Regions from separate parts of the Amorphus sp. MBR-141 genome, predicted to be linked through region 3. Evidence: predicted binding sites of a transcription regulator. Region 3 holds the regulator's gene; each other region holds the start of a gene.

What was found. The regulator HrcA, encoded in region 3, represses chaperone genes, less so after heat shock. The targets are predictions, from matches to a motif close to GTTAGCACTCNCNNNNNGNGAGTGCTAAC.
Region 1: a site for HrcA is predicted at 3,577-3,605, ahead of groES (co-chaperone GroES). Genes of this name have one in related genera too.
Region 2: a site for HrcA is predicted at 3,617-3,645, ahead of groES (co-chaperone GroES). Genes of this name have one in related genera too.

The regions. Positions count from the first base shown of each region.
Region 1 covers NZ_JBRJGW010000004.1:196,473-204,303, reverse strand. The annotation lists gene hslU (ATP-dependent protease ATPase subunit HslU) at 1-840, shown strand, start outside; gene ACSSVZ_RS07510 (hypothetical protein) at 935-2,203, opposite strand; gene ACSSVZ_RS07505 (PH domain-containing protein) at 2,640-3,002, opposite strand; gene ACSSVZ_RS07500 (usg protein) at 3,145-3,414, opposite strand; gene groES (co-chaperone GroES) at 3,751-4,065, shown strand; gene groL (chaperonin GroEL) at 4,115-5,749, shown strand; gene ACSSVZ_RS07485 (VOC family protein) at 5,856-6,227, opposite strand; gene ACSSVZ_RS07480 (helix-turn-helix transcriptional regulator) at 6,279-6,989, opposite strand; gene ACSSVZ_RS07475 (multicopper oxidase family protein) at 7,245-7,831, shown strand, end outside.
Region 2 covers NZ_JBRJGW010000002.1:173,939-181,769, reverse strand. The annotation lists gene ACSSVZ_RS03390 (phytoene desaturase family protein) at 1-355, opposite strand, end outside; gene ACSSVZ_RS03385 (mechanosensitive ion channel family protein) at 352-1,254, opposite strand; gene groL (chaperonin GroEL) at 1,530-3,176, opposite strand; gene groES (co-chaperone GroES) at 3,234-3,521, opposite strand; gene wrbA (NAD(P)H:quinone oxidoreductase) at 3,855-4,454, shown strand; gene ACSSVZ_RS03365 (DMT family transporter) at 4,462-5,382, opposite strand; gene ACSSVZ_RS03360 (N-acetyltransferase family protein) at 5,379-5,888, opposite strand; gene ACSSVZ_RS03355 (hydroxypyruvate isomerase family protein) at 6,032-6,841, shown strand; gene ACSSVZ_RS03350 (helix-turn-helix domain-containing protein) at 6,924-7,349, opposite strand.
Region 3 covers NZ_JBRJGW010000006.1:156,638-164,468, forward strand. The annotation lists gene ACSSVZ_RS10325 (DUF992 domain-containing protein) at 1-236, opposite strand, end outside; gene ACSSVZ_RS10330 (pyridoxal phosphate-dependent aminotransferase) at 402-1,604, opposite strand; gene ACSSVZ_RS10335 (hypothetical protein) at 1,836-2,144, opposite strand; gene hrcA (heat-inducible transcriptional repressor HrcA) at 2,334-3,416, opposite strand; gene rph (ribonuclease PH) at 3,641-4,357, shown strand; gene rdgB (RdgB/HAM1 family non-canonical purine NTP pyrophosphatase) at 4,366-5,001, shown strand; gene hemW (radical SAM family heme chaperone HemW) at 4,986-6,260, shown strand; gene ACSSVZ_RS10360 ([protein-PII] uridylyltransferase) at 6,257-7,831, shown strand, end outside.

The DNA.
Region 1 (7,831 bases), on a different contig from region 3:
GCCGGCGAGCTCGACGACAAGGAGATCGAGATCGAGGTCGTCCAGGCGCCGTCGATGCCGAACTTCGACATCCCGGGCATGCAGGGCAACGTCGGCGTCATGAACCTCTCCGACGTGCTCGGAAAGGCCTTCGGCAACGTCAAGAAGACCCGCAAGACGACGGTCAAGGAATCCTACGAGGTGCTCATCAACGAGGAGTCCGACCGGCTGATCGACGACGAGAGCCTGGTCCAGGAAGCCGTCTCCCAGGTGCAGAACAACGGCATCGTCTTCCTCGACGAGATCGACAAGATCACCGCGCGCGGCGGCCGCTCCGGCGACGTCTCCCGGGAAGGCGTGCAGCGCGACCTCCTGCCGCTGGTGGAGGGCACCACCGTGCAGACCAAGCACGGGCCGGTGAAGACCGACCACGTTCTGTTCGTCGCCTCCGGCGCCTTCCATGTCTCCAGCCCGGCCGACCTGCTGCCCGAGCTGCAGGGCCGCCTGCCGATCCGCGTCGAGCTGAAGCCGCTGACCAAGGAGGACTTCCGCGCCATCCTCACGGAGACCGAGGCGAGCCTCATCCGCCAGTCGATCGCGCTCCTGAAGACCGAGGACGTCGATCTCGTCTTCACCGACGACGCCATCGACGCGATCGCCGCCATCGCGGTGGACATCAACGCCTCGGTGGAGAACATCGGCGCCCGCCGGCTGCAGACGGTGATCGAGCGGGTGCTGGACGACATCTCGTTCACCGCCTCCGACCGCGCCGGCGACACGGTGACCATCGACGCGGACTACGTGAACACCAACCTCGGCGAACTGGCCAAGAACACCGACCTCAGCCGGTTCATTCTGTAGGACGCCGGCCCCGAAAGCGCGACGCGAGGCGCCGTCCCGATCCGATCGGGACGGCGCCCCCGTGCATCCGCAGCCCGGGCGGGCCCGCCGGGCGCTATTGCGCGGCGGGTGCCTCGCCGAGGCGGGTGATGCTGGCCGTCACCGGATCGCCCAGCGCCTTCAGCTCCAGAAGCGTCGAGGTCTTGACCGGCACGCGCACCGCCGTGCTGCCGTCGAGCGTGTAGACGGTGCCGTCGACGCGCATGCGGAACGGCCCGTCGGCGGTCACCAGCACTTCGGTCGCGCCGCCGGCGCCCGGCGTCACCACGCTGGTCCAGTCGGCCGGAACCGTCATCTCGTCCGCCTCGCCGAGGCTGGAGACTTCGCGGTTGGGGCTTCGCAGCAGGTCGGCGATGCCGGCCTTGTCGATCCAGTAGGCCGCGTAGCCGACGCCACCGGCGATCACCAGCAGGAACAGCAGCAGGGCGATCCAGCCGCCCTTGCCGCCGCGGCGCCGTTCCTCCTCCGGCAAAAGCCCATCCGCGTCCGCCGTCCGGGCGGACGATCGGCCCCAGCCCCGGCGCCGCGGTTCGTGCTCCGCATCGCGCAGCACGTCGTCGATCGACGGATCGTCCTCCTCGGCGTCGCGGTCCGACCCCGATGCCAGCCAGGCGCTGCCGGCGGCCGCGGCCTCGCCGGCGCGGCGGCGCGACAGGTCGGGGCCGGCACGCCGGCGCCGCGCCGGCGGCCGCGGGACCGCAGGCTCGCGCGGCGGCTCCGGCGCCGCGCCCTCGCCGTGTTCCGGCTCGACCGGCGCATCGTCGTCCGTCACCGGCGCCGCCGCTCCGCGGTCGAGGCGGCCGGTCCGCCGGGCATCGGCGGCGAGCGGACGCTGGCGCCCGCCCGACAGCGACGGCTCGACCCGTCCGGGGCCGCGCGGGGCTGCAGGCTCGCCGGCCCGCGCGGCCGCCGGCACCGCGCCGAGGACGGCGCGGTCGTCACGAATGCGGTCGGGAGCCGGAGGCCCGGGCGGCGCCTGCGGGGCGTCGTCCTCCGGGCCAGCATCCTCCTCCGAACCCGGCTCGCCGGCATCGCGCGGCGGTGCGGATCGGTCGGGATCCGCCAACGGCTCCGCAGGCAGGTAGGTCACGTCCGCACCGGGATCGGCCGGCGGCGCTGCGGTCCACGCGTCGGCGGGAAGCGTCTCGTCCTCGATTGCGGAAGGCGCGGCGGCGTCGGCCGGGCGCAGCGCCTCGTCCGGCGCGCGGTCGTCCGTCCCGGGCAGCTCGCCGTCGCTGCGCGGCGGCGCCACCGCCGTGCCGTCGAGGGAGACGGCCGAGCGGAAAGCGCCGCAATAGGGACAGCTCAGAACGGGACGAACCAACGGCTCTCCGCAGGCGCTGCAGCGAAATCGCGCTGTGGTCAAAAGGTCTCTCCCGTCGTGCGCCCCGGACCCGGGCGGGTTCGGAACGCCGTTGTCGCCTTGGTGCGGGCGGTCTGCGCCGGCACAGGTGTGATGAGCATCCACTTCCGGATGCGATGTTCAACGCCTCTCGCGCCGAACATCTACGCTGAAACTGGGAGATGGTGTGGCGAAGCCGGAGCGAACATTACGAATTCCGGCAAAAATCGCCGGACTCCGACGGTTCGGCCGGCAATCCCGTCCCACGGTTGCCGCCGGAGAGGCCGCCGGCCGGCCGGAACGGCAGGCGGAACGGCCCCCTCGGAAAACGGTGCCCATCGCCCTTCCCGGCCCCGGCCCCGGCCCCGGCCCCGACGGAAACGCGGCTGGCCGGACGGCGTTCCGCCGCAGTCCCGGATCAGGGCCGCAAGACCTCGCGCAGCTTCGCCGGTTCCGGCAGACCCTTCATCTCCAGTTCCGGTGTGTCGCCGGCGGTGTAGATGCGCAGCGTGCCCACGTCGAGCATGCGGTCGAGCAGCGACTGGTCGATCTTCACGGTGCGGATCGACGACAGCTCGATCTCGGTGTGTTCCTTCGACAGCAGCCCGCGGTCCAGCGAGATCCGCTCCTCGCCGACGGTGACTGTGGTGGCCCGGTTGAACAGCCACCAGACGACGAGGGCGACCACGCCGATCACCGCCGGAATCAGGATCACGCACAGGACGAACAGGAACGGGTGGCTCTTGAACATCGACGGATGGGCTTGGTAGCGGACGGGCATCGGGCGTTTCCTGACCTGCGGAAGGGCACACGTGGGCGGGCTGACGATGCCGGCGCGCGACGACGCACGTACGACACGGGGGCCGGCCGCGCCGGCCCGTCGGCCACCCTACCCAAATCCCGACGGTTTCGCGCCGACGAAATCAGTGGAGCTGCGACAGCGAGTCCACCGAGCGCCATTCCCAGCCGCCGATCAGCTGCCGGTAGCCGACGTCGACCGAGTGCAGCGTGCCGTCGAGCTCGCGGCGCCAGAAGTCGAGGAAGCGGTTGAGCTCGGGAAAGGCCGGCGCAAGATCGTAGTCCTGCCACAGATAGGTCTGCAGCAGGCCGGGGTGATCCGGCATCCGGTAGAGGATCTTCGCGGTGGTCAGTCCGTAGCCGTCGAGCTGTCGGTCGAAAGCGGAATCGATCATCGGAGCCTCGGTGTTGCAAGCGACCCTGAAATGGTGCATTGCAACCCCGCCGCTGGCAAGCCGGCTTTTCCATTCTCTCAAAGATTTCAGAAACTTAGCAGCACATCTCCTCGATTGCTGCCACCGGCGCCGCGCCGTCCGGCTTCGATTGCGCGGCCGCCTGTTAGCACTTTCTTCTGGCGAGTGCCAAGAAAGTGTGTCAGGTACCTTGCTACCGGTGATGGAGCCTCCCATCTCAGCACCACACGGCCCGCATGCCGAAGACGGATGCGGCCGCCGTGCGGAGGACTCTCAGTCACCGAAATCAGAAATCTGGTTCATTAGGAGGAACACATCATGCAGTTCCGGCCGCTTCACGACCGCGTCGTCGTCCGCCGTATCGAATCCGAAACCAAGACCGCCGGCGGCATCATCATTCCGGACACCGCTCAGGAAAAGCCGCAGCAGGGCGAAGTCGTCGCCGTCGGCCCGGGCGCCCGCAACGAAGCCGGCGAGCTCGTCACGCCGGACGTCAAGGCCGGCGACCGCGTCCTCTTCGGCAAATGGTCCGGCACCGAAGTCAAGATCGACGGTGAAGATCTCCTCATCATGAAGGAGAGCGACATCATGGGTGTCCTGGAAGGGACCGCCGCCGCCAAGGCCGCCGCGTAATCCGCACGGCTCTTGCCGTCAACGCAGTCTCTCAAGGGAGAACATCACTATGGCTGCCAAAGAAGTTAAGTTTTCGACCGCCGCTCGCGACAAGATGCTCAAGGGCGTCGACACGCTGGCCAACGCGGTCAAGGTGACCCTCGGCCCGAAGGGTCGCAACGTGGTCATCGAAAAGTCCTACGGCGCCCCGCGCATCACCAAGGACGGCGTCACCGTCGCCAAGGAGATCGAGCTGGAAGACCGCTTCGAGAACATGGGCGCCCAGATGGTGCGCGAAGTGGCCTCGAAGACCAACGACATGGCCGGTGACGGCACGACCACGGCGACCGTCCTCGCCCAGGCGATCGTCAAGGAAGGCGCCAAGGCCGTTACGGCCGGCATGAACCCGATGGACCTGAAGCGCGGCATCGATCTCGCCGTCGCCGCCGTCGTTGCCGAGCTCGCCGCGAAGGCCAAGGAAATCTCCTCCAACGAAGAGATCGCCCAGGTCGGCACGATTTCGGCGAACGGCGACACGGAAGTCGGTAGCTTCCTCGCCGAGGCGATGCAGAAGGTCGGCAACGAGGGTGTCATCACCGTCGAGGAAGCCAAGTCGCTCGAGTCCGAACTCGAAGTCGTCGAAGGCATGCAGTTCGACCGCGGCTACATCTCGCCGTACTTCGTCACCGATGCCGACAAGATGCGCGTCGAGCTCGAGGATCCCTACATCCTCATCCACGAGAAGAAGCTCTCCAACCTGCAGGCGCTTCTGCCGGTACTCGAAGCCGTCGTCCAGTCCGGTCGTCCGCTGCTGATCATCGCCGAGGACGTCGAAGGCGAGGCGCTTGCCACGCTCGTGGTCAACAAGCTGCGCGGCGGCCTGAAGGTCGCAGCCGTGAAGGCGCCGGGCTTCGGTGATCGCCGCAAGGCGATGCTGCAGGACATCGCCGTCCTGACCGCCGGCACGGTCGTTTCCGAGGACGTGGGCATCAAGCTCGAGAACGTCACGGTCGACATGCTCGGTCGCGCCAAGAAGGTGTCGATCTCCAAGGACGAGACCATCGTGGTCGACGGTGCCGGCGAGAAGTCCGACATCGAAGCCCGCGTGTCGCAGATCAAGGCGCAGATCGAGGAGACCACCTCGGACTACGACCGTGAGAAGCTTCAGGAGCGTCTTGCCAAGCTGGCCGGTGGCGTCGCCGTCATCCGCGTCGGCGGCATGACCGAAGTCGAAGTGAAGGAGAAGAAGGACCGCGTCGACGACGCCATGCACGCCACCCGTGCAGCCGTCGAAGAAGGCGTGGTTCCGGGCGGCGGTGTCGCTCTCCTGCGCTGCATGAAGGTGCTGGAAGGCCTCAACTCCGAGAACGCCGACCAGAAGGCCGGCATCGCCATGGTCCGCAAGGCCATTCAGGCTCCGGCCCGCCAGATCGCCATCAACGCGGGCGAAGAGGGTTCGGTCATCGTCGGCAAGATCCTCGAGAACGAGTCGTTCGGCTTCGGCTGGAACGCTCAGACCGGCGAGTACGGCGATCTGTTCAAGATGGGCATCATCGACCCGACCAAGGTCGTGCGCGCCGCCCTTCAGGACGCCGCCTCGATCGCCGGCCTACTGATCACCACCGAAGCGATGGTCGCCGAGAAGCCCAAGAAGGATGGCGGCGCTCCCGCCATGCCGGGCGGCATGGGCGACATGGACTACTAAGTTCCAGGAGACCCGACCGGCTCTGCCGGAACGGGCCTCTGACGAACACGAAAGGCGCGGGAGCAATCCCGCGCCTTTTTCTGTTGGGCTGTCGGGACGGATACGCTCAGGCGTCGTGGGTCATCGCGTAGACGCGCAGCCGATGGCCATCCGGGTCCACCGCGACGAAGCTGCGCCCGAAGCCGAGGCTGGTCGGCGGCAGCGTGATCGTCGCCCCCCTCGCCTTCCAGGCCTCGTGGGTGGCATCCACCTCCTCCGGGCTAGCCACCTTGAAGCCGAGTTCGCCGCCGCCCGGGCCGCCCTCCGGCGCAGGCTGGATGACGGTCGGATCCCAGAGGCCGAGCTCGGTGCCGGAGGCCAGTTTGAAGAGGGCGAATGGCGGGCTGACGAAGGCCGGCTCCAGACCCAGCAGGTTGGCATAGAAGCGCGCGCTCGCTTCGGGGCTGGACACGTAGAGAAGAACGGTATGGTCGGTCATGGTCGGCTCCGTTGCCGTGTTGCGATGAACCGACCCTGGACGCCCCTGCTGTCAGTTTTTGTCAGCAGTCGCATTCGCCTGCCGCTGCCTCCGCGCCGTCTCCCATTCCCGCGCCAGCACCTGCCGCCGCCGCGGATAGCGCTCGGGCAGCATCTCGGCCGAGCGGATCCGGTCGGTGCGGAAATGCCGGAAGTCCTGGCGCAGCTCGCACCAGGCGGCGAGCACCCGCACCTGATCGAAGAAGGCGAGCGCGAACGGCCAGACGGTTCGCTGCGACGCCGCCCCCGCCGCATCGCCATAGTCGATCGCGAGCTTGCGCTCGGCGCGGATCGCCGCGCGCAGCAGCGCCGGATCGAGCCCGTCCGGGGGGATCTCCCGGCCGGGGCCGATGACGAGAGTCGAGGCGTCGAGCTCGTCACGGAGGTCCTTCGGCAGCACCGCCGCGATGCGCGACAGCGCGCCCGCCGCCGCCCCCTTCAGCCGGTCGTCCCCCCGCTCCGCGACCCAGCGCGAGCCGACGATCAGCGCCTCCAGCTCCTCGATGGAGAACATCAGCGGCGGCATCAGGAAGCCGGGCTTCAGCACGTAGCCCACCCCCGGCTCGCCCTGAATGTCGGCACCCAGCGCCTGAAGGCTGGCGATGTCGCGGTAGACGGTGCGAAGGCTGACGCCGAGGCCGTCGGCAAGCGCCTGCCCGCTCACCGGCCGTCGGCGGGCGCGCAAGAGATCCAGAAGGTCGAACAGGCGTTGGGAGCGCGACATGGCGCGACCATCGCACGTCCCTGCTGCCAGATCACGGCAGGATCGGCAGACACCGAAAGCTCCCGGTGCCCCCGGGCCAGGCCGGCCGACCCACGACAGGACTGCGAAAGAACGCCGCATTGCATATGCGCGGATGGGCGCCCAATCATGGATTCACGCCGACTTTACACGCACGAAATCCAGTAAGTCCGTCTTTATTTGAATAATTCCAATTAAAGATCGAGATCTCAACGCGCTTCGAAAGAGTAATCAGCCGTGATCACGCGTCGAAACGTCTTGAAGGCGGGCGGGCTTCTCGGCCTTTCCGGCATCGGCCTGGGGATCGCGGGCGGCTGGCGGGCGGTGCGCGCGGCGGCGCCGATGGCGCTCAGGGCGCACGAAATCGAAGCCGTCCTCGACGGCAAGTCGCCGACCAGGGGCGTAATGACCTGGAACGACGGCCCGGAACCGCCGGTGATCCGGGTGCGCCAGGGCGATCCGTTCGCGGCCCGGCTGATCAACGGCCTGAGCGAGCCGACGACCATCCACTGGCACGGCCTGCGGATTGCCAACGCCATGGACGGCGTGCCCTTCCTCACCCAGCCCTACATCTACCAGAACCAGACCTTCGACTACGCCTTCGCGCCGCCGGACGCCGGCACCTTCTGGTACCACCCCCATTGCAACACGCTGACCCAGATGGGGCACGGGCTGGCCGGGCTGTTCATCGTCGAGAACCCCGACGACCCGCCGTTCGACCACGAGGTCGCCCTCAACCTCCGCGACTGGCGGCTCGACGGCAAGGGCCAGTTCATCGCCCAGTTCAAGCCGCGCACCGCCGCCCGCTCCGGCACCTTCGGCAC
Region 2 (7,831 bases), on a different contig from region 3:
CCGGAAATCGGTCCGCGACGGCAGCCTTCGCGGCGTCGAAGCCGAACGGCAGCCTGAACGGCGCGCCGACCGGGCCGCCGCGCACCTCGAAGAGGTCGGGCACGCCGACGAGGTCCAGCTCGGCGAGGAGGCCCAATTCCGCAAGGTGGCGCCGGTTCGGGTCGCCCGGCGTCCGCCCCTCATCGCCCGGCGCTCCGAGGGAGAGGCCGGCCCGCCGGGTGGTCGAAGCGGCGCCGCCGAAGTGGTCGGAACGCTCCAGCAGCGCGACGGAAAAGCCGCGCTTGGCGAGCAGCGCGCCGGCCATCAGGCCGCCGAGCCCGGACCCGACGATCGCGACGTCGACGGGCCTGCTCATGGGCTCGCGGGCCGGTCGTCTTGAGAGGAACCCTTGGGCGGCTCACCGACCGGAGCGGCGCCGGACGTTGCCGGAACGAAGGTCGTGTGCGGGTAGGGGATGGACAGGCCGGCGCCCTCGACGTCGACCTTCAGGCGGCGCGTGAAGTCCGTCTTCAGCGCCCACAGGTCGCTGGCCGCGCACCAGACGCGCAGCGAAAGCGTCACGGCGCTGTCGCCCAGCTCGGACACGTACACGAACGGCGCCGGCTCTGCGTGGACCCGCGGGTCGCTGGTGGCGATCTGCATCAGCGTCGCGAGACCGTGGTCGACCGAGTCCTCGTAGGAGATGCCCACCGAGACCTCCAGCCGCCGGGTCTGGTAGACCGAATAGTTGGTGACGGTCGTGCCCCAGGCGCTGCCGTTCGGCACGATGATCTGCACGTTGTCGGGGGTGGCGAGTTCGGTGGTGAAGAGGGTGATCTCCTTCACCGTTCCCGACTGGCCGGCCACGGTCACGTAGTCACCCTGCTTGAACGGGCGGAACATCAGGATCATCACGCCGGCCGCGAGGTTCGTCAGGGTGCCCTGAAGCGCGAGGCCGATGGCCAGCGACGTGGCGCCGAGCACGGCGATGAGGCTCGTCGTCTGGAAGCCGAACAGCTGCAGCACGGCGATGACGACGAATGCGAGCACGAAATAATAGGCGAGGCTCGACAGGAACGCATGCACCGTCGGATCGACCCGCCGCGTCCTGTCGAGCATCTGCGTGACGAGGCGGCGGACGACTTTGGCAACGCGCCAGCCGACGACCAGAATCACCAGAGCGTAGATGACGGACAGCCCCTGAAGGGTCAGCCACGTCAGGATCGGGTCCATGACGGAATGTGCGTCGGTGCTCAGCTTGTCGATGATGTCCAACGGTCGCTTGTTCCCTTGTCTGGATCGAGAGAGGGCCGCCGCCGATGCGGGCCTCCCGCCATCCTCCGCCGCCGATGTCTTCCGTTGGACGTCATGAAACGTCATCGCCTCGAAAGTTCAAGAGCGGGGCCCTGGACGGGACCATCGCCCATGAGGGGTCGCCCGGACGACGGCTGGCAAAGAAAAAGGGCCGGCGTTGCCGCCGGCCCCGAAGTGGGCGTCGTCGGATCGGCGAACCCCGAAGGGCCCGCCGATCTCGGCCGTCGCTTGGGAGATTAGAAGCCCATGCCGCCCATGCCGCCCATGTCGCCGCCGGGCATGGCCGGAGCGCCGGAGTCCTTCTTCGGCAGCTCGGCGACCATCGCCTCGGTGGTGATGAGCAGCGAGGCGATCGAGGCGGCATCCTGAAGGGCGGTGCGCACGACCTTGGTCGGGTCGATGATGCCCTTCTCGATCATGTTGACGTACTCTTCCGTCTGGGCGTCGAAGCCGAGATCCGGATTGGAGTCCTCGAGGATCTTGCCAACCACGATGGAGCCTTCGGCACCGGCGTTCTCGGCGATCTGACGGATCGGCGCCTCGAGGGCACGGACCACGATCGAGATACCCGCCTGGACGTCGGCGTTGTCGGACTTCAGCTTGGAGATGGCGGCCTTGCAGCGCAGCAGAGCCACGCCGCCACCGGGGACGATACCCTCTTCGACGGCTGCGCGGGTCGCATTGAGCGCGTCGTCGACGCGGTCCTTGCGCTCCTTCACCTCGACCTCGGTCGCTCCGCCGACGCGGATGACGGCGACGCCACCGGCCAGCTTGGCGAGACGCTCCTGCAGCTTCTCACGGTCGTAGTCCGAGGTGGTCTCCTCGATCTGCGCCTTGATCTGCGACACGCGGGCTTCGATGTCGGACTTCTCGCCGGCACCGTCGACGACCGTGGTCTCGTCCTTGGTGATGGTGATCTTCTTGGCGCGGCCGAGCATCTCCGGGGTGACGCTCTCGAGCTTGATGCCCACGTCCTCGGAAATCACCGTGCCACCCGTCAGGACGGCGATGTCCTGCAGCATGGCCTTGCGGCGATCGCCGAAGCCCGGCGCCTTCACGGCCGCGACCTTCAGGCCACCGCGCAGCTTGTTGACCACCAGGGTGGCCAGCGCCTCGCCTTCGACGTCCTCGGCGATGATCACCAGCGGCTTGCCGGACTGCACGACGGCTTCGAGCACCGGCAGCATCGCCTGCAGGTTGGAAAGCTTCTTCTCGTGGATGAGGATGTAGGGATCCTCGAGATCGGCGATCATCTTCTCGGAGTTGGTCACGAAGTACGGCGAGATGTAGCCGCGGTCGAACTGCATGCCTTCGACGACTTCGAGTTCGGTCTCGAGCGACTTGGCTTCCTCGACGGTGATGACGCCCTCGTTGCCGACCTTCTGCATGGCCGACGCGATCATCTCGCCGATCTCCTTCTCGCCGTTGGCGGAGATGGTGCCGACCTGAGCAACCTCGTTGGAGGTGTCGATCGAGCGCGAGCGGCTCTCGAGATCCTTGATGGCCTCGGCGACGGCGAGATCGACACCGCGCTTCAGATCCATCGGGTTCATGCCGGCGGCAACCGCCTTGGCGCCTTCCTTGACGATCGACTGGGCGAGAACGGTCGCCGTGGTGGTGCCGTCACCGGCCAGGTCGTTGGTCTTCGAGGCCACTTCGCGCACCATCTGGGCGCCCATGTTCTCGAAGCGGTCTTCCAGCTCGATCTCCTTGGCGACGGTGACGCCGTCCTTGGTGATGCGCGGGGCGCCGAACGACTTTTCGATGACCACGTTGCGGCCCTTCGGACCGAGGGTCACCTTCACGGCGTTGGCGAGGATGTCGACACCGCGGAGCATCTTGTCGCGGGCTTCGAGCGAAAACTTAACTTCTTTCGCGGCCATGGGATGGTTCCTTTTATGTCAGTTCGATGGGGCGTCGCGGGCGGCCTGGGGCCTGCCTTACGCGAGAACGCCCATGATGTCGGATTCCTTCATGATGAGGAGCTCCTCACCATCGATCTTCACCTCGGTGCCGGACCACTTGCCGAACAGCACCTTGTCGCCGGACTTCACGTCCGGGGCGACGATTTCGCCCTTGGAATCACGGGCGCCCGCGCCCACGGCGACGACTTCGCCCTGCTGCGGCTTCTCCTGGGCGGTGTCCGGAATGATGATGCCGCCGGCCGTCTTGGTGTCGGACTCGATGCGGCGCACGACGACGCGGTCGTGAAGAGGACGGAAATTCATCGCTTGCTTCCCTCTTGAACTCGGTAAGCGGACAGGCGTCCGCTCGGTGGGATCGGAGCAGGCCGTCGGCGCTCCGAGGAGCGGCCACCGGCGTCGCTAGCACTCCGGCTTAGTGAGTGCTAGCGACGGGCCTGACGTAGGCGGGGTCGCCAGACCTGTCAAGAGAGCAGAGGGGCGACTTTTCTGCCGCCCGTCGCCCCCATGTGGGCATGGTTCGCTAATCCGCAACGGTCTGTTCAACGCTCGGCCCTCGTGTCCGGGAGATCGCACCGCTATCTGGGTGAGTAAGTAGCGGACCCGATTTCCGGGGCCGGTGTGCGAGGAGAGTGATCAATGGCAAAGGTCCTGGTTCTTTACTATTCGAGCTACGGCCACATCGAGACGATGGCGAAGGCCGTCGCGGAAGGGGCGCGTGCCGAAGGCGCCGAGGTCGACATCAAGCGCGTTCCCGAACTGGTGTCCGAAGAGGTCGCGCGCGCATCCGGCTACAAGATGGATCAGGACGCGCCGATCGCAGAGGTCGACGACCTGAAGAACTACGACGCGATCATCCTCGGCGTGCCGACCCGTTTCGGCGTGATGTCCGCGCAGATGAAGAATTTCTGGGATCAGACCGGCGGCCACTGGATGTCCGGCGCGCTCGTCGGCAAGGTCGGCTCGGTGTTCGCTTCGACCGCCACCCAGCACGGCGGCCAGGAGACCACCATCACCTCCACCCAGACGATGCTCCTGCATCACGGCCTGGTCATCGTCGGGCTGCCCTATGCCTTCGGCGGTCTTCTGAAAATGGACGAGATCTCCGGCGGCAGCCCCTACGGTGCCACGACCCTCGCCGACGGCGACGGATCGCGTCAGCCGAGCGACAACGAACTCGCCGGCGCCCGCTTCCAGGGCGGGCACGTCGCCAAGATCGCAGCGAAGCTCGCCGCCTGACGAGGCCTCAGCTGTCGCGCGGGGGATCCACATAGGGCGCCCGCGCGGTTGCCCGGCCGGCTGGTTCCGCACGGGCCGGCCGGAGCGCGATCAGGCAGGCCGCGACGATGATCGCGGCCCCCGCCAGGGTTTCGGCACGCGGAATCTCCGCGAAGAAGACGAAACCGAAGACCGCCGCCCAGAGGAACCCGGTGTATTCCAGCACGCCCAATCGGGCGGCCGGTGCGCGGGAGAAGCCGGCGGCGACCGCCAACTGGCCGAATGCGCCCAGGCATCCGATGACGATCCCGAGCAGCAACGTCGTCTGGTCGAGTGGCTCCCATACGCCGATCGCCAGCGGCGTCAGGATCAGCCCGGCCGTCGCGGTCTGCAGCAGGACCATCGTTTGCGTCCGATCGGTCGCCGCCTGGCGGCGGATCAGCACGGCCACCAGCGCATAGCCGAACGCCCCGGCCAGGGCCGCGGCAAAGCCGCCCAGCTGGTCGGCCGATACGCCGACCCGAAGCTCTCCACCGAAGATCACGAGCACGCCGGCGAAGCCGACGCCGATTCCAAGCCAGATCCGGGGGTGGATCGGTTCGCCGAGAAGCAGCCAGCCCAGCAGCGCGATGAAGAACGGTGCGACGAAGGCGATCGCGACCACCAGCGCGAGCGGCAGGACCGCGATCGCGTAGAAGAAGGAAAGCGCCGTTGCTGCGACGATCGCGCCCCTGAGCGCGTTGGCGCGCACCGAGCGGACGGTGAGCCTCTGCGGGCGGGCGAGGAACACGGGGACGAGAACGGCCGTCGCCGTCGCATACCGCAGCCACACCGCCTGGAGGAGGGGGATCAGGGTCGCCTGCATCTTCATGCCGGCATCCATCGCCGACAGCAGCCCGATGGCCAGAAGCACGAGCGCGACCGGCGCGAAGCCCGTCTCGTTTCTCATCGGGAAGCTGTCGCGTCGGCGGGGATCTCGCGGGTGTAGGCGAACTCCCAGGTGTCGGAGGCGTCCGGCACGGCGCGGCTGCCGGGCAGCCGGACGAAGCCGTTGCGCTCATAGAACCGGTGGCCCTCGGCAAACCGGGTGTCCGTCCACAGCCGCAGCCGCCGACCGCCGCCGGCCTGCGCAAATGCCGTCGCCTCGGCGAGCATGGCCCGGGCCAGACCGCCTCCGCGCGCCTGTGGCAGCAGATACACCTTGAACAGCTCGTAGACGGTGCGATCCGCCGTCCGCGCAATTGCGCACGATCCGATGACGCGGTCACCGTCGGAGGCCACCCAGAGGCGTCCGCCCCGCGAGGCGTAGTGGGTGGCGGGTGCGTCGAGTTCGGGAAACTCGTCCGGCACGAAGTGGCAGTTCGGATAGTCGGCGAACACCGTTGCGATGACGCGCGCCAGGCTGGGGCCGTCGGTGTCACTCGCGGGACGGAAGCGGATGTCGGTTGGCGTCATCGAAGATCCTGGCCGTCTGAGGCGCACCCTCCGCTCTTGCGCCTGCCGGTCCGGGCGGTCAAGCGGTGCGGGCGCGCGGACCACGGCCTTGCAACCCCTTCCGCCCGACCGCACAGTGTCCGCGATCATGACGTGGGGCCCCGATGCAGCTGATCGCCAACATTTCGCTTCTGTTCACCGAGCGACCCCTCCTCGAACGGATACCGTCAGCGGCTGCGGCCGGGTTCGATGGGGTCGAGATCCAGTTTCCCTATGACAGCGACCCGGTGCTGATCGCCCGAGCCGCTGCGGGCTGCCCGATCCACCTGATCAATGCGCCGGCCGGAGACCCCGGTGCCGGAGACGTCGGTCTGTCGACCGATGCGGGACGGGTCGAAGGCTTTCGCCAAGGCATCGAGACGGCGCGGCGTTATGCCGACGTGCTCGACTGCCGGATGGTGAACGTCCTCACCGGCCGGCCGCCGCCGGGGCAGGCCGCCGACGTAACGCGCCAGGTGCTGGTTGAGAATGTCCGGGCGCTTGCCGATGCGCTTGCGCCGGAGGGCCGCCGGGTGATGGTCGAGATGGTCAACCCGTACGACGTTCCGGGGTACTTTATCGACAATCTGGAGGATGCGCTGGACCTGCTCGGCGAGATCGATCACCCGGCGGTCCGGTTGCAGTTCGATCTATATCACGTCGCGCGCACCGAGCCGGACCTGATCGCGGCGATCTACCGGGCGGCGGCGGTGATCGGGCACGTGCAATTCGCCGATCATCCCGGACGACACGAGCCCGGAACGGGTGAGGTCGACCTGGCGACGGCCTTCCGGCTTCTCCGGTCGGTCGGCTACACGGGTGCCGTTTCGGCGGAATACCGGCCTTCCGGACGCACGGAAGCCGGGCTTGGCTGGATGGCGTCGGCGCGCCGGGCCATGGAGGGCCAAGCCGCCGCCGGCCGGATCATCGTCTGATTCGGCGAGCGAGCCGGATCGGGCGGGCGGGCAGCGGCGGATCGACGCGCTCGGTGAACGCGCCGATCCGGGCAGGACCCTGCTACGCCGTCTTCTCGGCCACGACCGCTTCGGAGCCGGACGCCGACGCGATCGCCTCGATGACCGTCACCGCCTTCTGACGGACGCTGGCATCCTCGATCTGCGAGAAGGCGCGCAGAAGCCGCACGGTCGCCGAATCGTTCAGCGCTTCCGACAGCGGCGAGTCGACGCCGCTGATCGGGCCCGGCTTCACGCCTTCCGCACCTTCGAAGAAGTAGCTGATCGGCACCTGCAGCGCGATGGAGATGTCATGCAGCCGGCTGGCGCCAATTCGATTGGTTCCGCGCTCGTACTTCTGGATCTGCTGGAAGGTAATTCCGAGCTTTTCCGCAAGCCGCTCCTGGCTCATGCCCAGTTCGAGGCGGCGAAGCCGCAAACGGGTGCCGACATGATAGTCAATGGAGTTGGCGGAACGCTGGTTCTGCATTTTAATCTTTCCTGTCATCCAAACTGGCTTCCTAATCCAAAGGTAGATTGGAAACCTTTCGTGAGGCCCGCATGTTGTGGGAGGCTGAAGGCCGCGTCGGCTGAAGGCGGGGCCAACGATCGGTTGTGGTCTGATCGCCCGATCCGTCGGCCCATGCGCCTGCCACCGGTCGGTCGGATACGGATGTGTCTCGCGTCTGTCTGAGAGAACGTTCGCAGATTCTGAAACCTACGCGTGACGCCCACTCAAATGTCTAGGCTCGGCCGACGAAGCGCCCGGTGGCGCTCACATCGCAACGGTTGCACCGGATCTCGCTCGCGGCTGTCACTGCTAACGACTGGAAAGACACTTCGATCGCCCGGAATTATCGATTGATGCATGGCATTCGTTTTTGCGCAACCGCCAGTCGGAAGCAAGGCAGCCATGCAAAAAAAACCTTGCCTTTACTCTGCCAGATCTCGAAGCCTCCCCGATGTTGCCAC
Region 3 (7,831 bases):
GTCTTGCCGATGTCGATGCCGTACTTGTTGATGGTGCCGGTATAGGTCTGGGTCACGTCGTTGGTCGCGGACTTGTAGACGCAGGTGAGATTCTTGGTGGAGCCGAAGACGAAGCCGGTGCCGCCGGCGACGTTGCACTCCAGAACGCCGACCTTGGCCCGCTCCTGGGCGGCCGCCGGAACGGCAGAGGCGGCGACGAGGGTGAGAGCGACGGCTGCTGCAGCGGTCTTGAACATTGGAATTCTCCTGTGTGCATCCGTGTGCGCGAGCGCCAATCGCCCCGCCCCCCGGATCAGCCTTTCCAAACCGGCCTGATCAGGCCGGTCCGAGCCGCGCCATGCGCGGCCCGGAGGCGTGCACCCGGGTCGAACCGAGCCGGGGAGAAATCCGGCGGAAGGGCCCTATCGGAGGCTGCCGCAGAACCGCTGGATCCGCTCGCATGCCTTCTCCAACGCTTCGGTGGACGTGGCGTAGGAGATGCGGAAATTGGGCCCGGTACCGAACGCACTGCCTTGGACAACGGCAACGCCTTCCTGCTCCAGAAGTTCCGTGACGAAGTCCTCGTCGGTGGCCAGCGCCTTGCCCGACGGGGAGGTGCGTCCGATCGTGCCGGCGCACGACGGAAACACGTAGAACGCGCCTTCCGGCGTCGGGCAGGAAATGCCGCTCGCCTGGTTGAGCATCGACACGACGAGGTCGCGCCGCTCCTTGAAGATGATGTTGTTCTCGGCGATGAAGCCCTGCGGGCCGGTGAGCGCCTCGACGGCCGCCCACTGGGAGATGGTGCAGGGGTTGGAGGTCGACTGGGACTGGATCTTGGCCATCGCCTTGATCAGCTGCTCCGGGCCGCCGGCATAGCCGATGCGCCAGCCGGTCATCGCATAGGCCTTCGACACGCCGTTCACCGTCAGCGTGCGGTCCATCAGTTCCGGGCACACCTGGGCGATCGTGGTGAACGCGAAGTCGTCGTAGACGAGATGCTCGTACATGTCGTCGGTCATCACCCAGACGTGCGGGTGCTTCGCCAGCACCGCGCCGATCTCGCCGAGCTCGGTGCGGGTGTAGGCCGCGCCCGACGGGTTCGACGGCGAGTTCAGGATCAGCCACTTGGTGCGCGGGGTGATCGCCGCTTCCAGCGCCGCGGCGGTCATCTTGTAGCCGGTGTCGCTGCTGGTCTCGACCGCGACCGGCTCGCCGCCGCCGAGCAGCACCATGTCGGGATAGCTCACCCAGTAGGGCGCCGGCACGATCACCTCGTCGCCCGGGTTCAGGGTGGCCACCAGCGCGTTGTAGAGGATCTGCTTGCCACCGGTGCCGACCGACACCTGGGAGGTCTTGTAGGTCAGCTCGTTCTCGCGCCTGAACTTCTCGACGATGGCTTCCTTGAGCTCCGGAATGCCGTCGACCGCGGTGTACTTGGTCTTGCCCGAACGGATGGCCGCGATGGCGGCTTCCTTGATGTTCTCCGGGGTGTCGAAGTCCGGCTCGCCGGCGCCGAGACCGATGACGTCCCGGCCGGCGCGCTTGAGCTCGGCGGCCTTGTTGGTCACCGCGATGGTCGCGGACGGCTTAACACGGCTCAGGGAGTCGGCGAGAAGGGCCATCTTGAATGCACCTCAGTTCAGGGGATTGGAAAGGGGTTGGCCCGGCGCCCGGAAACGGCGCACACCGGCCCGCACGCACGCGACTGCAACGGAACGGTCACCCGGCGATGGCGGCGGCCCGCCTCGCCATGCGGCGGCTTCGCACCCTTCACGGGCCGGATCGCCGCGCTCCGCGGGGGCTCCGGAGCGATGTCCTGCCGCGCGGGATGGTCCGCGCGTCCGGGAACCGCCCTAGAAGGGGAAGCCCGGGCCGACGGCGCCGTTCCACCCGTCGACCGGGCCCATCGGCTGGTCGTAGGTCAGGCCGTTGACGGGCATGTCGAGGTTCGGCGACTTCAGCTGGCCGCTGTTGATGTCCGGGCCGGTGGGCAGGCCGGAATTGGTCAGCATGTAGACGCCGGGAAGGTTCGGACCGTAGGGGCCGGGATAGGCGTATCCGCCCGGCGTCACGGTGATCTCCGCAGCGGGCTGCGCCAGAGCCGGGACGGCCGGCGCGGTGGCCAGCAGCACCACTGCGGTTGCGGCGAAGCTCCTCATCATACTGTCGATCTCCCTGCAGCCGGTTCCCGCAGACACCCCAGGCCCCGGAACGACGCTCAAACGCTTGAGCCGAACATATAAACCGCGAATCGCTCCGAGGCACCCACGCGAATCGGTCCGGCGACGACTTTTCGCGCCGGGTGTCTCATCCATGCCGCATTTTGCGGCATGGCGACAGCGCCGCCCGGCTCAGCGGACCAGCCGTCCCACCAGACGCGCCGTGTAGTCGACCATCGGGATGATCCGCCCGTAGTTGAGCCGAGTGGGCCCGATGACGCCGAGCACGCCGACCACCCGGTTGTCCTCGTCGCGGTAGGGGGAGACCACCAGCGACGACCCGGACATGGAGAACAGCTTGTTCTCCGAGCCGATGAAGATGCGCACGCCGTCGGCGTCGTCGGCGAGGTCGAGGAGCTGCAGCAGTTCCTTGTTGCTCTCCAGGTCGTCGAACAGGCGGCGGATGCGCTCCAGGTCCTCCTGGGCGGTCAGATCCTCCAGCAGGTTGGCGCGGCCATGGACGATCAGCGTGCCGTCGCCGTTGCTGCCGCTGCCGGCCCAGGTGGCGATGCCGGCATCCACCATCCGCTGGGTGAGGTCGTCGAGCTCGGCCTGCTGCTGGACCTTCAGGCTCTTCAGCGCGGTGATCGCCTCGGCCAGCGTCTTGCCGCGGATGTGGGCGTTCAGATAGTTGGTCGCCTCGGTGAGCGCCGACGACGGCAGGCCGGGCGGCAGGTCGACGATGCGGTTTTCCACCGAGCCGTTCTCGCCGACCAGCACGACCAGGGCCGAGGCGGCGTCGAGGCGCACGAATTCCACGTGCTTCATCCGGAGATCGGCCTTGGAGACGACGACGACGCCGGCCCCGCGCGACAGGCCGGACAGCATCTGGCTGGCCTCGTGGAGCAGCGCGTCGGGCCCCCGGTCGGAGCCGCCGGCGCGCACCTGGGCCTCGATGCCGGCGCGGTCCTGGTCGGACAGGTCGCCGATCTCCAGCAGCGCGTCGACGAAGAAGCGCAGGCCCTGCTCGGTGGGAAGGCGGCCGGCGCTGGTGTGCGGGGCGTAGATCAGTCCCAGCGATTCCAGGTCGGCCATGACGTTGCGCACCGACGCCGGCGACAGCACCGTGGCGAGGCGCCGGGAGATGTTGCGCGAGCCGATGGGTTCGCCGGTGTCCAGATAGGACTCGACGATCTGCTTGAAGATGTCCCGGGACCTCGCGTCGAGGTCGACCAGGTTCGAGTGTGGCGGTTCGATCCAGCGATCCGAAGCCACGGCGCGCACCTCCAGGTGATGGGCGGGACCGGTGCCGCGCGCCGGGCGAGACGCCTTTGCCGCCGGCCGGTCCCTCTTCTGCCTACGTACCCCCTATGTAGGCCTATGCTGGCCCCGGTGCACCATCCGTCAAGGCCGAACCGGCCGCCGCGCCTTTACGCTTCCCGGCAAAGCTGGTTACTAGACCCCGCACACCCGAGAGACCTCCAGGGGAGACTGCCCGCATGCGCCCATCCAACCGCGCGCCCGACGAACTGCGGCCCGTGTCGCTCGAGCGCGGCATCTCGCGGCATGCCGAGGGTTCGTGCTTCGTCAAGTTCGGCCACACCCATGTGCTGTGCACCGCCAGCCTGGAAGAGCGCGTGCCGCCCTGGCTGAGGGGCGGCGGCGAGGGCTGGGTGACGGCCGAGTACGGCATGCTGCCGCGCGCCACCAACACCCGCATGCAGCGCGAGGTGAAGGCCGGCAAGCCGTCGGGTCGGACCGAGGAGATCCAGCGGCTGATCGGCCGCTCGCTGCGCGCCGTCGTCGACCGCAAGGCGCTGGGCGAGCGCCAGATCTCCATCGACTGCGACGTCATCCAGGCCGACGGCGGCACCCGCACGGCGGCGATCACCGGCGCCTGGGTGGCGCTGTCGGACTGCCTCGCCTGGATGGCGGCGCGCAACATGCTGCGCGGCGGCCAGGTGCTGCGCGATCACGTGGCGGCGGTCTCCTGCGGCATCTACCGGGGCACGCCGGTGCTCGACCTGGACTATCCGGAGGATTCCGAGGCCGAGACCGACGCGAACTTCGTGATGACCGGCGCCAGGGGGATCATCGAGATCCAGGGCACCGCGGAGCGCACGCCGTTCTCGCGCGAGGAGTTCGGCAGCCTCGTCGACCTCGCCGAACTCGGCATCGGCCAGCTGGTCGAGCTGCAGAAGCTGGCGATCAGCTGACCATGCCGATCCGCCCGTTCAGCGAAGACGAACTCGTCGTCGCCAGCCACAACGCCGGCAAGGTGCGCGAGATCCGCGACCTTTTGGCGAGCTTCCCGATCACCGTCGTGGCGGCCGCCGACCTCGGGCTGCCGGAGCCGGAGGAGACCGGCACCAGCTTCGTGGAGAACGCCGTCCTGAAGGCGCGCGCCGCCGTGGCGGCGTCGGGCAAGCCGGCGCTCGCCGACGATTCCGGCCTGGCGGTGGATGCGCTGGGCGGCGAGCCCGGCATCTATTCGGCGCGCTGGGCGGGCCCCGACAAGGACTTCGCCCAGGCGATGCGCAACGTCGAGGAGAAGCTGCAGGCGTGCGGTGCGGTCGCGCCAGAGGAGCGCCGCGGCCAGTTCGTCGCCGTGCTGGCGCTCGCCTGGCCCGACGGCCACGTGGAGGTGTTCCCCGGCGAGGTGGCCGGAACGCTGGTCTGGCCGCCCCGGGGGGCGAAAGGCTTCGGCTACGACCCCATATTCCTCCCCGACGGCTTCGAGCGGACGTTCGGAGAGATGACGGCGGAGGAGAAGCACGGATGGCGACCCGGCGCGGCGACAGCGCTCTCCCACCGCGCGCGCGCCTTCAAGGCGCTGGCGGAAACGTGCCTGGCGCGCTGACCCCCGCGGATCCGGCGGCCGGCGGCGAGGGCAGCCTGGCGGTCTACGTCCACTGGCCGTTCTGCGCGGCCAAGTGCCCGTACTGCGACTTCAACAGCCACGTCCGCCACGGCGGCGTCGACCAGGCGTCCTATGCCGACGCGCTGGTGCGCGAGCTCGCCTTCGCGGCCGAGCGGGTGCCGGGGCGCACCGTCACCAGCGTGTTCTTCGGCGGCGGCACGCCGTCGCTGATGGATCCGGCGACGGTGGGGCGCGTCATCGACGCGGTCAGCCGCACCTGGCGCATCGCCAACGACTGCGAGATCACCCTGGAGGCCAATCCGTCGAGCGTCGAGGCGGACCGCTTCGCCGGCTACCGGCTGGCCGGCGTCGACCGCGTCTCGCTGGGCATCCAGTCGCTGGAAGACGACCAGCTGCGCTTCCTCGGGCGGCTGCACGACGTCGCCGCGGCGCGCCGGGCGATCGGCATCGCGCGCGCGACCTTCGCCCGGGTGTCCTGCGACCTCATCTACGCCCGACCTGGCCAGACGGTGGCGGCGTGGGCCCGCGAACTGGGCGAGATGCTGGCCTTCGCCCCCGATCACCTGTCGCTCTACCAGCTCACCATCGAGGAGGAGACGCCCTTCCACCGGCTGCACCGGGCCGGCAAGTTCGCCATCCCCGACGACGACCTGGGCGCCGACCTGTTCGAGGCGACCCGGGCGATCACCGCCGACGCCGGGCTGCCCGCCTACGAGGTGTCGAACCACGCCGCGCCCGGCGCGGAGTGCCGGCACAACCTCACCTACTGGCGCGGCGGCGACTATGTGGGCATCGGCCCCGGCGCGCACGGCCGGCTGACGGTGGCGGGCGTGCGACATGCGACGGTGGCGGCCAAGCTGCCGGAGAGCTGGCGCGCGGCGGTGGCGGCCGACGGCCACGGCTACGTGGAGGACGCGCCGCTGACCCACGAGGAAAGCGCCGAGGAGTTCCTGGTGATGGGGCTGCGCCTCACCGAGGGCATCGACCTCGACCGGCTGCGGGCGCGGACCGGCCGGGTCATCGACCGGCCGCCGCTGGCGCCGCTGGAGGAGGAAGGGCTGCTGCGCTGGGGCGACCGCCGGCTGATCGCCACCGAGCGCGGGATGCTGGTTCTCAACGCGCTGATCGGCGAGGTCGCGGCGCACACCCATCTCGCGGCTGACGCCCCGATCGGCTATGGTCGCGCAACGGAGCAACAGCGGCCGCCGCAAGGGCCCGCACTGGAGCGAACCTGGTGACGCTTGCCGATACCCCGGGCATCAAGCGGGTGCCCCACGGACCGCAAGCGGTTCTCGACGGCGCGGCGCTGACGGACCGTCTCGTCGAGCGGCTGCGCGAGGACCGCGGAAACTGGGACCTCGCCCGCGGCGATCTCCTGGCCATCCTCAAGGAAGAACGCGAGGCGGCGCTGAGGGAGATCGAGCGGCTGCTCGGCGAGGACGGCGGCGGCATCCTCTGCGCGCGGCGCATCGCCCGGCTGCACGACGACCTGATCATCGCGATCGCCCAGGTGGTGACCTCCTACGCCTACCCGGCCGACAATCCGTCGTCGGCGGAGAAGGTGGCGATCATCGCCGTCGGCGGCTACGGCCGCGGCACGCTGGCGCCCGGCTCCGACATCGATCTGCTGTTCCTGTTTCCCTACAAGCAGACCGCCTGGGTGGAGAGCGTCATCGAGGCGATCCTCTACATGCTGTGGGACCTGGGCCTGACCGTCGGCCACGCGACGCGGTCCATCGAAGACTGCATCCGCATGAGCCGCTCGGACATGACGGTGCGCACGGCCATGCTGGAGGCACGGCCGCTGTGGGGGGACGAGGACCTCGCCGCGGAGCTGATCCGGCGCTTCGACGAATCCGTCGTGCGCGGAACGGCGGCCGAGTTCATTGCCGCCAAGCTGGCCGAGCGCGACGAGCGCCACCGCCGGCAGGGGCGCTCGCGCTACCTGGTCGAGCCGAACGTCAAGGAAGGCAAGGGCGGCCTGCGCGATCTCAACACGCTGTTCTGGATCGCCAAGTACTTCTTCCGGGTCCGCACCGGCGAGGAGCTGGTGCGCCTGGGCGTGTTCTCGCGCGGCGACTACCGGCTGTTCCGCAAGTGCGAGGACTTTCTCTGGGCGGTGCGCTGCCACCTGCACTTCCTGACCGGACGGCCGGAGGAACGGCTGTCGTTCGACGTGCAGCGCGAGATCGCGCTCCGGCTGGCCTACACCTCCCACCCGGGGCTGCGCGACGTCGAGCGCTTCATGAAGCACTACTTCCTGGTGGCCAAGGACGTCGGCGACCTGACCCGCATCTTCTGTTCCGCGCTGGAGGAGGAGCAGGTCAAGCAGACGCCCGGCCTCAACCGCTTCCTGCGCACCATGCGGCGAAGCAAGAAGCGGACGATCCGCGGCTTCGAGGACTTCCTGATCGATCACGACCGCATCAGCATCGCCGACACCGAGGTGTTCCAGCGCGATCCGGTCAACCTGATCCGGATCTTCCTTGCCGCCGACAAGCACGGGCTGGCCTTTCACCCCGACGCGATGACGCTGATCCGCCGCTCGCTCAAGCTGATCGACGCGACGCTGCGCGAAAACGCCGAGGCGAACCGGCTGTTCGTCGAGATCCTGACGTCGAAGAACGATCCGGAGACGGTGCTGCGCGCCATGAACGAGGCGGGCGTGCTCGGCCGCTTCGTGACCGAGTTCGGCCGGGTCGTCGCGATGATGCAGTTCAACATGTATCATCACTACACCGTCGACGAGCACCTGATCCGCAGCATCGGCATCCTGGCCGACATCGAGCGCGGCTCGCTGGAAGGCCGG